Regions from separate parts of the Marinobacterium aestuariivivens genome, predicted to be linked through region 2. Evidence: riboswitches for the same ligand, from Rfam matches in the RefSeq annotation. Region 2 holds a riboswitch; the other holds the start of a gene.

Region 1 (7,455 bases), 820 kb from region 2:
TGCACTTCGCTGCCATCGGCCAGATGCACGACCTCGTCGCTGTATTCGACGCCCAGCCGGCCTTCCGCCGGGACATTCTGCACGCTGAAATTCTGCAACTGGCGCCCGTACACCGGATCCGGCACGTTCGCCAGAATGCCGGCCTCCATTTGCCGCCGTTGTTGCGGGTCCGGCACCACGCTCAGGCGCAGGAACAGCGAAACGGCATTGCCCTCCGCCGAGGCCGGCGGGTGACCGCGGCCGTTGTGCAGGTGACAGCCGGCGCAGGCGCGGGCGTTGAACAGCGGTCCCAGACCGTCGCTGGCGGTGGTGGAGGAGGGGAGGCGACCCAGAGTTTCTCGAACAGGCTCTTGCCGACGTGAAAATCCAGCCGTTGCTCGAACGGCAGGGTGGCGGAGGGCTGCGAAAAGGCATCGCGCGGCCGTCCGACGGGCTGGCTGGTGCTACCGCCCGGATACTCCTCGCCCGGCTGATAGCGGCTGGCCGCCTGCAGCGGAGCCGTTAGTGACAGCGAGATCATCGTGATGGCCAGGGCGGTAGCCGTGGCCCTGTTGTCAGGCGCGTGCATCCAGGGTCTGCTGTACCGAAAAATAAAAGCCCGAACGGCATTTGCGATCCGGGCTCCCGGGCCGGGATTACTGAACGGCGGACGGATTGTCGAGGCTGTCGGAGCCCTCGATATTGATATCGCCGCTGCCGATCACCCTGACCGCCCGCTCCAGCGAACGGGTCTGGTCGGTCAGGCCGTCGACGAAGTTCTGCACCAGCTGGTTGCCGCTGTCGTTGCCGGCGGCGATCAGCACATCGAATGTCTGCCCCTGGAGGCGGCATCGACCATCGCCTGGGCGGCCTGCTGGGTGGCCTCCAGCCTGGCGAGGATCTCCTTGTCCAGCCCGGGTTCGGCACCGCTCAGCAACTGCGAAAGGCTGGCGCCGTTGACTTTGGTGCCGTCGATGCGGCTGTACTCGCCGCGGTAGACGTTCTGGATGCCCTTGGCATCGTAGAAATGGGACCAGTGGGTGTTGTCGGAGAAGCAGTCATGCTCCTCTTCCGGATCGTGCAGCATCAGGCCGAGCTTGGTGCGCTCGCCGGCCAGCTCGCCGTAGGAGAGGGAGCCCATGCCGGTGAGCATGGTAGCCAGGCCGCCGGCCTCGCCCTTGTCCATTAGCGCCTGGCGGGCAGCGCCGTCTTCGGCCCAGCTGGTCGCCATCTCCTGCAGGTCGTCGATCAGCAGTTCGGTGGATACTTTCAGGTACTGGCCGCGACGGTCGCAGTGGCCGCCGGTGCAGTTGGCCCTGTCGTAGTCGCTTGCCGGGCGATTGCCGGCGCCCGGTTGGGTGCCGTTCAGGTCCTGGCCCCAGAGCAGGAACTCGATGGCGTGATAGCCGGTGGCGACGTTCGCTTCGACTTCCTCCGCTTCGTGCAGGCTCCGCAGCAGCGCCTTGTCGATGGTGGCCGCGTCCAGCGCCTCGCCGTTCAGGGTCAGGTTGGGGTTGGCGATGACGTTGGCGGTATAGAGCGGATTCTCGTCGGACGCTTCGCCGTAACGGTCGGTGGCGACATAGTCGATCAGACCCTCGTCCAGCGGCCAGGCATTGACCTTGCCTTCCCACTCGTCGACCAGTTCGTTGCCGAAACGAAAGACCTCGGTCTGCTGATAGGGCACACGAGCCGAGATCCAGGCATCGCGCGCAGCCTTCAGGTTTTCTTCGGTCGGGGATTCGAGCAGGGTGTCGATCCTGTCCAGCAGGGCTTTGGCGCTGATCAGGCTGTCTTCGTAACTGGCCTGGGCAATATTGGCATAGTTTTCCAGGACGGCTGACGGGGAGACGGTTTCGGCAGCATGGGCCGGCGTGAGGCTGTACAGGCCGACGGCCAGTGCGACGAGAGTGGGTCTGAACATGCGAGGGCTCTCTTGTTATCGGTGAAGGTGAGCAAGAGTCTAATGGTAATGATAATGCTTATCAACTAAAGAAGGTTTGCGGTTAACAGTTAACAGTTAACAGTTAACAGATCACAGTGACGCCTCACGCGATGGTGGAATTCGCTTCGCTCATTGCCACCCTACTCACTCGCAGCCGTCTTCCGGTAGGCGCTGGGAGCGACGCCGGTCCAGTGCTTGAAAGCCCGGGTAAAGGCCGATGGCTCCGAGAAGCCCAGGGTGCGGGCAATGGCGGCGACCGGCTCCGAGGGCTGGCTGAGCAGGTGGATGGCGGTATCGCGTCGAAGGCCGTCCTTGATGTCCTGGAAACTGGTGCCCTCATCGGTTAGCTTGCGGCGCAGCGTGCGGGTGGTGGTATGCATCGCTGTGGCAATCTCTTCCATGGTGGCGGTGGCCAGTGAATCGCTCTGTTCCAGCTGATCGAGCACGCGCCGGGTGAAGATCGGGTAGTAGGCCTGACGGCTGAACCAGTCGAGCGGAGCGCGGTTCATGTAGGTCCGCAGGTTCGAGGGCGTCTGCACGATCGGCGCGTTGAGCAGCTCGCGACTGAACTCGAAGCCGTCGCAGGCCTGGTCATATTCCACCGGTGCCGGAAACATCAGCCGGTACTCGGCCGCATGCCCGGGGCGTGAAAAACTGAAGGAGATGCGGCGCAGCGGAATGCGGCGACCTATCATCCAGCTGGGAAATCGATGCCAGATCAGCAGCAGGAATTCGCACAGGGTATGATCCGGGTCCAGTTCCGGGCGGGCCAGTGTCAGGCTCAGGCGCGCGACGTCGCCGTCCTCCTCGAAACGGAACTGCACGGCTTCCGAGACCAGGTTGTAGAAGTGGCAACTGCGCCGGTAGACGGACCTCAGCGTACTGCCATGGAGGGCCTGGCGGGCCATCAGCGGAAAAATGCCGAACCGGCTGGGGCGGCTGCCCAGGCAGACGAACTCGTCGTCGCTCAGGCGCCAGGCCTCCTGCACGAGCGTACTGAGCTGATATGGCGTGATGCGCACCTGGGCATTGTGCAGCAGCCTGCGGTGCAGCCCGGCCCGTTGCAGGATCGGGTCGCAGTCGTAGCCGCGGCGTTCGAGACCGGCCAGGAAGGTGCGGGCGTAGTGGACCGAGATGGAGTGGCGGGGCGATGTCATGTCCGTATCGGGCAGGTCAGGGGAGCGGGTTCAGGCTTGGTGCCAGGGACAGTGTAACCCCGATGTCCGATTATGTTAATCATTCGGCTCTTATGGTCATTGCCGTGTTTCGGTGGCTGCTGCAGACTGGCGGGCCGACGGTGGCTGCAACCTGAAGGGTCGCTCCGCCGGATTTTTCGCGCTGGCGCCGGGCGCGGCTGCACCCCGTTGAAGTAGCCTCTGTCGGGGGCTGTCGCTGCCCGGTCGCAGCCGAAACGACAAAACGAATTGACGCTTGAGGGTAGGTGGTGAGCATGATGTATGAAGGACAGACTGTCAGTTTGCAGATCCTGGAGTCGGGCATCGCCGAACTGGTCTTCGATGCCCGGGCGGCATCGGTCAACTCGCTGACCAGTTCGGCTTTCGATGAGCTCGGGGCCGCACTGCAACAGCTCCGGGGCGCCACCGGTATCCGCGGTCTGCTGATCAGCAGCCGCAAGTCGAACTTCATCGTCGGTGCCGATATTCCGGAGCTGGCCCGTCGCTCCCGCCAGGAGCCTGCAGAACTTGCAGCCTGGATGGACGCTGTGCACGAGCTGCTGTGCGAGATCGAAGCCCTGCCTTACCCGACCGTGGCCGCGGTCAATGGCCTGGCCCTGGGGGGCGGATTCGAAGTCGCGCTGGCCGCGGATTTTCGCGTGCTGGCGGCCGATGGCCGGGTCGGGTTGCCGGAAGTCAACCTCGGGCTCTTCCCGGGCTGGGGGGCACCGTACGCCTGAGCCGACTGCTCGGTGCCGAGATCGCGCTGCAGTGGATCCTCGGCGGCAAGCCGCAGAAAGCCGATATCGCGCAGGCCTTGGGAGCCGTCGATGCGGTGGCCGAGCCGGCCGAGCTTAAAACCCGCGCCCTCGAGCTGCTGCGCGAGCAGATTGGCAGACCCGCGGACCTGCGCGCCATCCGCGCCCGCAAGCAGGATCCGCTGGTGGCCAGCGATGCACTGCACCAGCAGCTGGCGGCGCTGGAACAGCAGTTCGGTACCGGATTGAATCCGAATTTTGAAGCGGGTCCGACGGCGCTGGCGCTGATCCTGAGGCATATCACGCTGCCGTTCCGGGACGCCCTGGCCGAAGAGCGCAACGCCTTTATCGAGTTGCTCCAGCGCGACTCGGCTCGCAGCCTGGTCGGACTTTTCCTCAATGACCAGGTGCTCAAGCGCAAGGCGAAACAGGCGCAGCAGCAGGCCCGTGCCGTCAGCCGGGTCGGAGTGCTCGGTGCCGGCATCATGGGCGGCGGCATCGCCTTTCAATCGGCCAGCACCGGCACGCCGGTGCTGATGAAGGATATTCGTGACGAAGCGCTCGAACTTGGACTGAAGACCGCCGGCAAGCTGCTCGACCGCCAGGTCGAGAAGGGGCGTCTGGATCAGGCCGGCAAGGAAAAGGTGCTGGCTGCGATCGAGCCGACGCTGGAATACGACGGTTTCGACCAGGTCGACCTGGTGGTCGAGGCGGTGGTCGAGAACGCTGCAATCAAGGCCGGTGTGCTGGCCGATGTCGAACGGGCTCTCGAGCCCGGCGCGATCCTGACCTCCAATACTTCCACCATTTCGATCGACCGCCTGGCGAAAAGTCTGCAGCGGCCGCAGCAGTTCTGTGGCATGCACTTCTTCAACCCGGTGCATCTGATGCCGCTGGTGGAGGTGATCCGTGGCCGTGAAACCAGCGAAGAGACCCTGGCGACCGCGGTGGCCGGTGCACTGTCGATGGGCAAGACCCCGATTGTCGTCAACGACTGCCCGGGCTTTCTGGTCAACCGTATCCTGTTCCCCTATTTCAACGGTTTCAACCGCCTGCTGCTGGACGGCGTCGACTACCAGCGCATCGACCGGGTGATGGAGGGCTTCGGCTGGCCGATGGGGCCTGCCTACCTGATGGATGTGATCGGCCTCGATACCTGCGTCCATGCCGACCGGGTGATGATCGAGGGTTTCCCTGAGCGCATGGGTCATGATGGACCCTGCATCGCCGACCACCTGGTCCAAGCCGGCAGTCTGGGGCAGAAGAGCGGACGCGGTTTCTACGCCTACGGCGTCGACGAAAGCGGACGCCGTACCCGCGAACCCTCCGCGCAGGCGCAGCAACTGATCGATGCGGCGAAGGGGCCGGCGGTGGAACTGAGCGACCAGGATATCCTTGACCGGATGATGATCCCGATGTGCCTGGAGGCGGTACGCTGTCTCGAGGACGGCATTGCCGAAACGGCCGCCGAAGTCGATATGGGGCTGATCCTGGGGCTGGGCTTCCCGCGCTTCCGAGGCGGTGCGCTGCGCTATATCGACAGCCTGGGCCTGCAGACCTTCTGCGAGCGGGTCGAGCGTCATGCCGGCAGCGGCCCGCTCTACCGGGTGACCGACGGCCTGCGCCAGCGGGCCGGGAAGGGCGAAACCTTTTTCGACTGACCCCTGCATTGATCGCGGCACCGTAGGGTGCTGGTGAGCAACGCGAACCGCACCGACTTCATATCGGTGCGGTTCACTCCGTTCACCGGCACCCTACGTCTCCCCCTTTGCTTTCCAGCCCAGGCGCCTCTACAATGCGCGCCTGCTTCTGGTACCCCTGCGCCCTGCGCCCGGGTTTAATCGGGAAGTCGGTGCGCCTGCGATCGACAGGCAATGCCGACACTGCCCCCGCAACGGTAGACGAGATTCGATTCAGCGAAATGCCACTGTGGCCCATTGAAAAACGGTCATGGGAAGGTGCTGCATCGGGACAGCTTTCGGGGCTGTCCGCTCGTGAGTCCGGAGACCGGCCACAAGCGTTTCTGCCGGCGAAGCGGAGGGCTTCCGAGCGGCGCATTGAGGGACCGGTTTCGCCGGTGCCCTGTGCCGTCCATTCGATCCCTTCCCTCGTCGACCCTTTTTCTGTTGCCGTGCGGGTGAGCACGGGAAGGATCGTCATCAAAATGAAGAACACCACGCTTTCAGCCGCCGTGCTGCTGGGGTCTGCCGCCTGCCAGGCCGCGGCCGCGACCACCCTGAGTCCGGTCATCGTGACCGCGACCCGAACCGCCCAGACCGCCGATCAAACTCTGGCCTCGGTTACCGTCATTAGTCGCAACGATATCGAGCGCAGCCAGGCGCAACTGCTGCCGGAGCTACTGCGTGGTGTACCGGGACTGGCCCTGTCCAACAACGGCGGGCCCGGAAAGGCCACCTCCGTCTTTCTGCGCGGCACCAATTCCGATCACGTGCTGGTACTGATCGACGGAATCAAGGTCGGCTCCGCCACCGCCGGCACCACCGCTTTCCAGGACCTGCCTCTGAGCCAGATCGAGCGCATCGAGATCGTGCGCGGTCCCCGTTCGAGCCTGTACGGCTCCGAAGCCATTGGCGGGGTGATCCAGATCTTCACCCGCAAGGGGCAGGGCGAGCTCAGACCCAGGGCCAGTGTCACCCTGGGCTCCCACCAGACCCGGAGCGGCGATTTCGGGCTGTCTGCCGGCGGCGAGGCGGGCTGGTTCAACGCCGGCTTCAGTGCCCTGAACACCGAAGGGATCAATGCCTGTGATCCGGCCGCCGCGACGGCCTTCGCCGGCTGTTTCGCCGACGAGCCGGACAGGGACGGCTACCGCAACCGGGCGGCCTCGCTGCGGGCCGGGCGCCGGCTGAGCGACGATACCGAAGTTGCCTTCAACTGGCTGCGCACCGAGGGCGACTCCGAATTCGACGGCAACTTCCAGAACGAGTCCGAGTCCGGGCAGCAGGTGCTCGGAGTCAGTCTCGACAGCGCCCTGAGCGAGCATTGGCAGACCCGTCTGCAGCTCGGCCGCAGCTGGGACGAGTCCGACAACTTCAAGGACGGCGACTTCAGCAGCCGCTTCGATACCCGCCGCGACAGCGTCAGCTGGCAGAACGATATCGCCGTCGGCAGCACTGCGCTGCTGACGCTGGGGCTCGATTTTCAGCACGACGAAGTCAGCAGCACCGAAGACTTCGACGTCACCGAGCGTGACAACAGCGGCGCTTTCGCCCAGTACCAGTTCATGCTGGGCCGCCACGAGCTGATCGCCGCGTTGCGCCATGACGACAACGAGCAGTTCGGCAGCCAGGGCACCGGCAGTCTGGCCTGGGGCTACGACACCGCATACGGGGTACGGCTGACGGCCAGTTACGGCACGGCCTTCAAGGCACCGAGTTTCAACGAGCTCTACTTCCCCTTCTTCGGCAACCCCGATCTGGCGCCGGAGGAGTCCGAAACCCTGGAGTTCGGTATCGCGGCGCCGCTCGGCCAGGGCAACTGGGCGCTGAACCTCTACGAAACCCGGATCGACGACCTGATCGCCTTCGATGCTTCCATCATGGCGCCGGCGAACGTCGAATCCGCCCGGATCCGCGGG
Region 2 (7,455 bases):
CGCCCGCTCGATGCGCCGCGTCAGCGCGGCTTGGGCGGGTTCGAGCTCCGCCAGGCAGGCTTCCGGGTCGCGCTCGAAAACCTCGCGCTGGCGCACGATGGCGATGCGCTCCTGCATCCCGACCGCCGCCCCCAGCTCCAGGCACAGCCCGAAACGGTCGAGCAGCTGCGGCCGCAGCTCGCCCTCGTCCGGATTCATGGTGCCGATGAGGCTGAAGCGTGCCGGGTGGGTATGGCTGATGCCGTCGCGCTCGACGCTGTTGACGCCGCGCGCGGCCGCGTCGAGCAGCAGGTCGACCAGGGTGTCGGGCAGCAGGTTGACCTCGTCGACGTAGAGCACGCCGCCATCGGCTTTCGCCAGCAGCCCGGGCTGAAATACCGCCTCGCGTTCGGACAGCACCTGCTGCAGGTCCAGGCTGCCGGTCAGGCGGTCCTCGCTGGCACCGAGCGGCAGGTTGACGAACGGAGGCCGACGCCCCCGGGCTCATCGGGCAGGATCGCCGCCAGCGCCCGCGCCAGCGTCGACTTGGCGCTGCCCCGCGGCCCACTGATCAGCACGCCCCCAATCCCTGGATCGACGGCATTGAGCAGCAACGCGGTCTTGAGCGCATTCTGGCCGACCACGGCGGCAAAGGGGAATTCAGGCAGCGGCGACATCGGTCCCCTCGCCCGTGGCCGTGACACTGCGCTTGAGCACTACGGCACAGAGCACGCCGGCCAGCAGCCAGAACACCAGGTTGGTCAAACCCGACGCCAGGATGAACTCGCGATGCAGCGCCGTCAGCGCCGCCACGGCCTGCGGATCGGGATTGGCGAACAGCGGCCCCTGGTGCGTCGGCACCCAGGCCTGGGGCAGCAGCAGCAACGGCAGCCCGAGCAGTCGCCGCCAGCTTTTCGCCAGCATCAGCAGAGCAAGCCCGATACAAGCCAGGATGACGGTCGCCAGCCACCACAGCTGGCGCGATTCGAGCGCCGCGGCCGAGGCACCCGGAATCTCGGGCGGCAGCCCCAGCGACGGTGCGACGAAGACCGCGAGATAGGCCGCAACGCCAACGGCCAGGCCGCGGCCCGGCGACAGCTGCAGCCGGCCGCGCTCACGCAGCTGGTTCATCACCACCAGCAGGATGGCGCTGAAACCGATACCGGCGCAGACGTTGGACACCGCGGTGTAGAAGAGGCGCTCGGCACCGTCGGCCGGGGCCCAGGCCTCTGCATCATGCTGATGGGTGCCGGCCTCGCCATGCGAATGGTCGTGGCTGTGGCCGCTACCGACCGCGCTCGACAGGGGGCTTCGTCGACTTCGTATTGCTCGGCGGCGAGCAGAATGGGGGTTACGCCAACGGACTGCAGCGCGGTCGTTGTCAGCCCGAGCACGAGGCCGATAAGACAGGCGCCGAACACCAGGGAACGGAACATGGTTTTCTCTCCAAAGCGAATTCTGGCAACGCACAGACGCCACGCCGAAAGCCCGGCGCAGTGACGACTGCGACGAAGAAAGCGGTCTGTGGGTTAGTGGCAGGGGAACACGAACGCATGCCGTGTATCGTGCGCCGCGTTATGCGCCGCGCTCATCGGCAGGAAGCCAACGGCATAGAGCACCACGACACCGAACAGCACGGCCGCGCCCTGCTGCAGCAGAGAAAACGCCCTGGAACCGGAACGGGCAGCCCGCTCCGAGGAGGAAGACAGATTAGCAGACATGATATATCCCCCGGTGCCCACCGCACCGTCTCTGGATTGAATGAAATGACAGGCCGGTCTCCGGGCTCCATGAGGACGGACTCGCAGGAATCGCGCCTTTGCCTGCACCTTCCCGGCGTACGCCAGTGGTATTCGCAGACGACTCATGTATTACCGTTGCGGGGGCAGCGATGGGATAGGCCTGGGGCCGCACCATACTTCCCGATTATCCCCTCGCGCCGAGGGGCACCTGTCTACAGCGGGGCATCCTAAAGCAATTAACGCCGCAGACGCAATCCGTGGGCGCACATTTTTGCGGTCTAGTTCCGTTGCCGGCGGCACGACAGCCAGGCGGTCAGCGGATGTACCGACGCCGGCGCCTGACGCCAGCCGGGGTGGTGCATCAGCTCCTTCAGTGGCAAGCGCGCACGCCAGCCCCTGGCTTGCAACTCCGGCTGTACCAGGCGTTCGCCGACATAGCCGAGGCATAGGTCGGCCAACGGAGATGTCGACTCCGGCTGCACGAGCGTCCGGGCGAGGCGGGTAACGATCAGGCAGAAACTGCGAGCGGACGTCGCGACGTTCGAAGATGGCGCAGTACAGCTTCCGACCCTCTTAGTCACTGAAGGCGTGATGCGGTTTGCTCATCTATGATCTCCCAGCGGCAGCCCCCGTTCTCAGCGAAGCCTGCTGGTATCGAAAGTATCTTCAGAGGGTTGGCCGGCTCCCCGGTCGGCGGTGCCGTCGACCGGTCCCATGCCGTTTTGGCACCCTGGCCGAGCGCCTCCGATGCGAATAGTGCCGCCAGGATGTACTGGCCGCCAATAATATGCATACAGAATGTTTCTATATTCGCCGCCACTGGTCTAAGTTTATCCAGTGACGTAGATTCCGCTTTCGAGCGCACGGCATGCGAAGGTCGGTACAGGAGGAAGAACCATGGACAGGATACCGTTGAGGGCATTGATCATCGAGGACGAAGACGACGCCGTCCAGATCCTGGTCCGGGAGCTGCGACGCAGCGGCTACGAGCCGATCTATCGTTGCGTCGACAACAGCCAGGACCTGGCCGAAGCACTGCAGCAATCCTGGCAGATCGTGTTTTCCGATTTCACCATGCCGTCGTTCAACGGAATCGAGGCGCTGCAACAGGTGCGTCAATGGGCCCCGGATCTCCCTTTCATTTTCGTCTCCGGCACGATCGGCGAGGAGCGCGCCGTCGAGGCGGTGCGATCCGGTGCCCAGGATTACATCCTCAAGGACAACCTCAGGCGGCTGTCGGCGGCCGTACCCCGCGAATTGCGGGAGTCCGAAGCGCGGCGGGAGCGTAGCAAGGCGGAGCGCCGAATACACTATATGACGCACTACGATGACCTCACGGCTCTGCCCAATCGGGGGTTCTATTTCCGCCGCCTCGAACAGCTCATTCGTATGGCCGCCGAGACCGGCTATGGTCTGGGCCTGGTTCACGTTAACCTGGACCGGTTTCGCAAGATTAACGAAAGCCTCGGCCGCACGGCCGGCGACCGATTGCTGCAGATAGTCGCCGAACGGCTGCAGCAAGGCGCCGGCAAGCACGATGTGGTGGCCCGCCTGGGCGGCGATGAGTTCGCCGTGATCCTGCCAAAACTGACCGCCAACCTCGAGCTGATACAGGCGTTTCAAAGGATCCAGCGATCCCTTGCACCGGCCGTGACGCTGTCGGGCTATACGTTCCCTGTGCGTGCCAGCCTGGGCATCAGCCTGTACCCGCTCCACGGCGAACAACCCGAGGAACTGCAACAAAACGCCACCTCGGCCATGTATCAGGCCAAAGAGGAAGGCGGTGGCCTCTGCCGTCTGTTCTCCGGCGAGATACACACCCGGCGGGACGCGCGACTGAAACTGGAGCAGGACCTGGAACTGGCGGTCGAAAACCATGAACTGACCCTCGCCTACCAGCCCCAGATCGAATTGGCGAGCCGTCGCATCGTCGCCGTCGAGGCGCTGATGCGCTGGCAGCATCCGCAGCAGGGCAGCATAACACCGTCGCGCTTTATACCTGTAGCCGAAGAGACGGGCCTGATACTGCCGCTCGGCCACTGGGCGTTGGAGGAGGCTTGCAGTCAGACCCGTCACTGGCAGGACAGCGGCTTGCCGTCACCACCACGGATGGCGGTGAACTTCTCGGCCTTTCAGTTCAGTCAGGGCACCCTGGTGGAAAACGTCATGGCGGTGCTCGAGCAACGGCAGCTTGCACCCGACTGCCTGGAGATCGAAATTACCGAAACGGCCCTGATGCAGGATCCGGAGACCTCGCGGCAGTTGCTTAAGAAATTGAAGGATTGCGGAATCTCTATTTCGCTCGACGATTTCGGCACCGGCTATTCGAGCCTGAGCTACCTGAAGCGGTTCCCGATCGATGTCCTCAAGATCGACAGGACGTTCGTCACCGACCTTCCCGGCGACGCCGAAAGCGTCGCCATCGTCCGCGCGGTGCTCGCGCTGGCGAAACAGCTCGAGCTCAGCGTCGTGGCGGAAGGTGTCGAGACCCGCGAACAGCTGGATTTCCTAGAGGACGAAGGCTGCGACCTGGTACAGGGTTATTACTTTTACAGGCCGGCCCCTGAAGACGAGATCACCGCGCTACTGGCGGCGGATTCGCCTTTCCCATCCCCTTAACGGCCGCTGGAAGGCCTTCACCTAAGCGGTGTAGCACGACCTGCGCGCCGCCCTTCGCACCATCACGAGTTTCAGCCAGTCCGCGAGATTCAGGGCGTGCCGGCCGTGACCGTCGAACGGCGTGAAGACGTCACCTTCGACGGCCTGGCACGCATAAGGCAGCAACACATCCGGCGCGCCCTTGATGTACATCCTCACGCAATCGCCGCCATGGTGGAAGCTGGCCCAGTCACGGACGATACACTGGCGCTACTGCCCAAGCGCAGGATAAACGATGATGCGTTCGACAGGTTCCAAAAGGCGGATGCAGGCCGCGTCGGGACCGCCTGTCGATATCGGCAATCCTTGCAGCAAAGTATCGGAGAACAACAATGACACAGACGGTCGAGATTGCGCTGAGTCCCAACATGCCCCCGGAACTGGCCAGCCAACTGGTCACACTGGGCAGGCTGAGCACGGCCGGACATTGCATCTCGCCCGGCACCCGCGTATTTGCCTGTACCGTTGGCGATTCGGTCGATGCCAGCCTGATCAACCGACTGCCCGCCACGGTCGAGCTGATCGCGACCGCCGGCGTCGAAACCGACCATATTGACCTCGATGCCGCCCGCACCCGAGGTATCCGGATCAGCAATACGCCGGGGACAACGCAGGATGCGGCACTGCGGCTCAAGGCCAATATCGCGGCCTTTCTCGACCGGGGCCTGCCGCTAGACCGGGTCTAGGGATCGAAAGCCGTCGTGTTATCGACGGCGCTCTTTGCGCAAGGCCCCGCCCCCTGCGCCTGAACAGAACCCGCCCTGAGCCCAATGAAAATTTTTTTGCCAAAGGGCCCAGGGCTTCTGTTCAGCGACATCGGGACTCGATATGATCGGGACTTCGTTGCAACCGCTCCGTCCATTGCCGCACAGGAATACCACCCCGCCAGCGCCGCACCGATCACCCTCGCCATTCTCCATATTTTCCGCCGCTGATTGCCCCGGCGCGGAGCTAACGCTGACCGTTCTGTAACAGGTTTACAACCGCATGACACTGGCTGTTCTGGCCATCCTGGCCGGCCTCGGGCTTCTGGTCTGGAGCGCCGATCGTTTCGTTGAGGGCGCGGCCTGCACCGCGCGTTATTTCGGCATGCCTCCCCTGCTGATCGGCATGGTCGTCGTCGGCTTCGGCACCTCCGCACCGGAGATGCTGGTCTCGGCGCTGGCTGCCTCCCAGGGCAACCCCGGCATCGCGCTGGGCAATGCCTACGGCTCCAACATCACCAATATCGCACTGATTCTCGGACTCACGGCGCTGATCAGCCCGATCGCCGTCCATTCCCGGGTGCTGCGCCGGGAGCTGCCGATCCTGGTGCTGGTCACGGCCTTCGCCGCCTGGCAGCTCTGGGACGGCGAGCTGAGCCGGATGGATGCCGTTAGCCTGCTGGCGATGTTCGCCGGTCTGATGGTCTGGACCGTCTGGCAGGGCCTCGGCCGCAACGACGATGCGCTGGCGCGGGAAATGGATCAGGAACTGGTGAGTCACGCCATGCCGCTCAAGCGCGCCGTTCTGTGGCTGGTCGTGGGACTGGCGCTGCTGATCCTCAGTTCGCGCGTACTGGTCTGGGGTGCGGTCGAGATCGCCCGGGGCTTCGGCGTCAGCGACCTGATAATCGGCCTCACCATCGTTGCCGTCGGCACCTCGCTGCCGGAGCTTGCCTCGTCGATCATGGCCACCCGCAAGGGCGAACACGATATAGCCCTGGGCAACGTGCTCGGCTCGAATCTCTTCAACACCCTGGCCGTGGTCGGTATCGCCGGCATGATCAGTCCGATGGCGGTAAGCCCCGAAGTGCTCGAGCGGGATATCCTGGTGATGGCCGTACTGACCCTGTCGCTGGCCGTGATCGGCTTCGGTTTCAGGGGCCCTGGCCGCATCAACCGCATCGAGGGTGCTGTACTGCTGTGCTGTTTCGGCGGCTATACCGGCTACCTGCTCGGCAGCCTGTTTTGACCGAAGGCCGGGCGTTGATCGTTCACCTTGCCGAACGCCGTGCAGCTCTCGACGAGGGCTGATCGCAGTCGCCCCGGTCGGGGCGCCGGCGGTTAACTGTCCACTTGCAACTGTCGACCCGCCCTACGCCGGGTAATCGCGTTGTTTCTCGCCGGTATAGAGCTGTCGCGGGCGGCCGATACGGTTCGGGCTGCTGTGAAATTCGTTCCAGTGCGAGATCCAGCCGATGGTCCGCGACAGCGCGAAGATCACGGTGAACATGCTGGTGGGAATGCCGATCGCCTTCATGATGATGCCGGAGTAGAAGTCGACGTTCGGATACAGCTTTCGCTTCACGAAGTAGTCGTCCTGGAGCGCGATCTGCTCCAGCTGCTTGGCGATCTGCAGCAGTGGCTCGTTGTCGATGCCGAGCTCCGACAGCACCTGGTCGCAGGACGCCTTCATCACCTTCGCGCGCGGATCGAAGTTGTGATAGACGCGATGCCCGAAGCCCATCAGCCGGAACGGATCGTCCGGGTCCTTGGCGCGTTCGATGAATTCGGGAATGTGTGACTCGTCGCCGATCTCCTGCAGCATCGCCAGTACCGCTTCGTTGGCACCGCCGTGGGCCGGTCCCCAGAGGGCCGCGATACCGGAGGCGATACAGGCGAAGGGGTTGGCGCCGGAGGAGCCGGCCAGCCGCACGGTCGAGGTCGAGGCGTTCTGCTCGTGGTCGGCGTGCAGCAGGAAGATCAGGTCCATCGCCCGGGCCAGCACCGGGCTCGGCCGGTATTCCTCGCAGGGCGTGCCGAACATCATGCGCAGGAAGTTCTCGGCATAACCAAGGTCGTTGCGCGGATACATGAACGGCTGGCCGATCGAGTACTTGTAGCACATCGCCGCCAGCGTCGGCATCTTGGCGATCAGACGATAGGCGCAGACTTCGCGGTGGTGGGCATCGTTGATGTCCAGGGAGTCGTGATAGAACGCGGACAGCGCACCGACGCAGGCCACCATGATCGCCATCGGGTGGGCATCGCGGCGGAACCCGCGGAAGAAGTAACTGATCTGCTCGTGAACCATGGTGTGATTCGTGACGATATCGACGAACTTCCGCTTCTGCCCGGGGTCCGGCAGCTCGCCG

The links. Region 2 has a riboswitch for cobalamin ahead of ACFQDL_RS25030 (CbtB domain-containing protein). Riboswitches for the same ligand answer to the same signal wherever they lie in the genome.
Region 1: another riboswitch for cobalamin. It lies ahead of btuB (TonB-dependent vitamin B12 receptor); the one in region 2 lies ahead of ACFQDL_RS25030 (CbtB domain-containing protein).

What each region holds. Positions count from the first base shown of each region.
Region 1 covers NZ_JBHSWE010000001.1:3,946,943-3,954,397, forward strand. Annotated here, with positions in the region: gene ACFQDL_RS20605 (di-heme oxidoreductase family protein) at 1-293, opposite strand, end outside; gene ACFQDL_RS20610 (hypothetical protein) at 182-568, opposite strand; gene ACFQDL_RS20615 (hypothetical protein) at 636-803, opposite strand; gene ACFQDL_RS20620 (imelysin family protein) at 797-1,903, opposite strand; gene ACFQDL_RS20625 (AraC family transcriptional regulator) at 2,065-3,081, opposite strand; gene ACFQDL_RS20630 (enoyl-CoA hydratase-related protein) at 3,375-3,839, shown strand; gene ACFQDL_RS20635 (3-hydroxyacyl-CoA dehydrogenase NAD-binding domain-containing protein) at 3,935-5,518, shown strand; cobalamin riboswitch at 5,651-5,887, shown strand; gene btuB (TonB-dependent vitamin B12 receptor) at 6,022-7,455, shown strand, end outside.
Region 2 covers NZ_JBHSWE010000001.1:4,771,474-4,778,928, reverse strand. Annotated here, with positions in the region: partial or broken gene ACFQDL_RS25040 (ATP-binding protein) at 1-656, opposite strand, end outside; gene ACFQDL_RS25035 (CbtA family protein) at 640-1,449, opposite strand; gene ACFQDL_RS25030 (CbtB domain-containing protein) at 1,509-1,700, opposite strand; cobalamin riboswitch at 1,735-1,948, opposite strand; gene ACFQDL_RS25025 (hypothetical protein) at 2,000-2,179, opposite strand; gene ACFQDL_RS25020 (putative bifunctional diguanylate cyclase/phosphodiesterase) at 2,619-4,340, shown strand; gene ACFQDL_RS25015 (hypothetical protein) at 4,446-4,715, shown strand; gene ACFQDL_RS25010 (Rossmann-fold NAD(P)-binding domain-containing protein) at 4,712-5,065, shown strand; gene ACFQDL_RS25005 (calcium/sodium antiporter) at 5,367-6,332, shown strand; gene gltA (citrate synthase) at 6,456-7,455, opposite strand, start outside.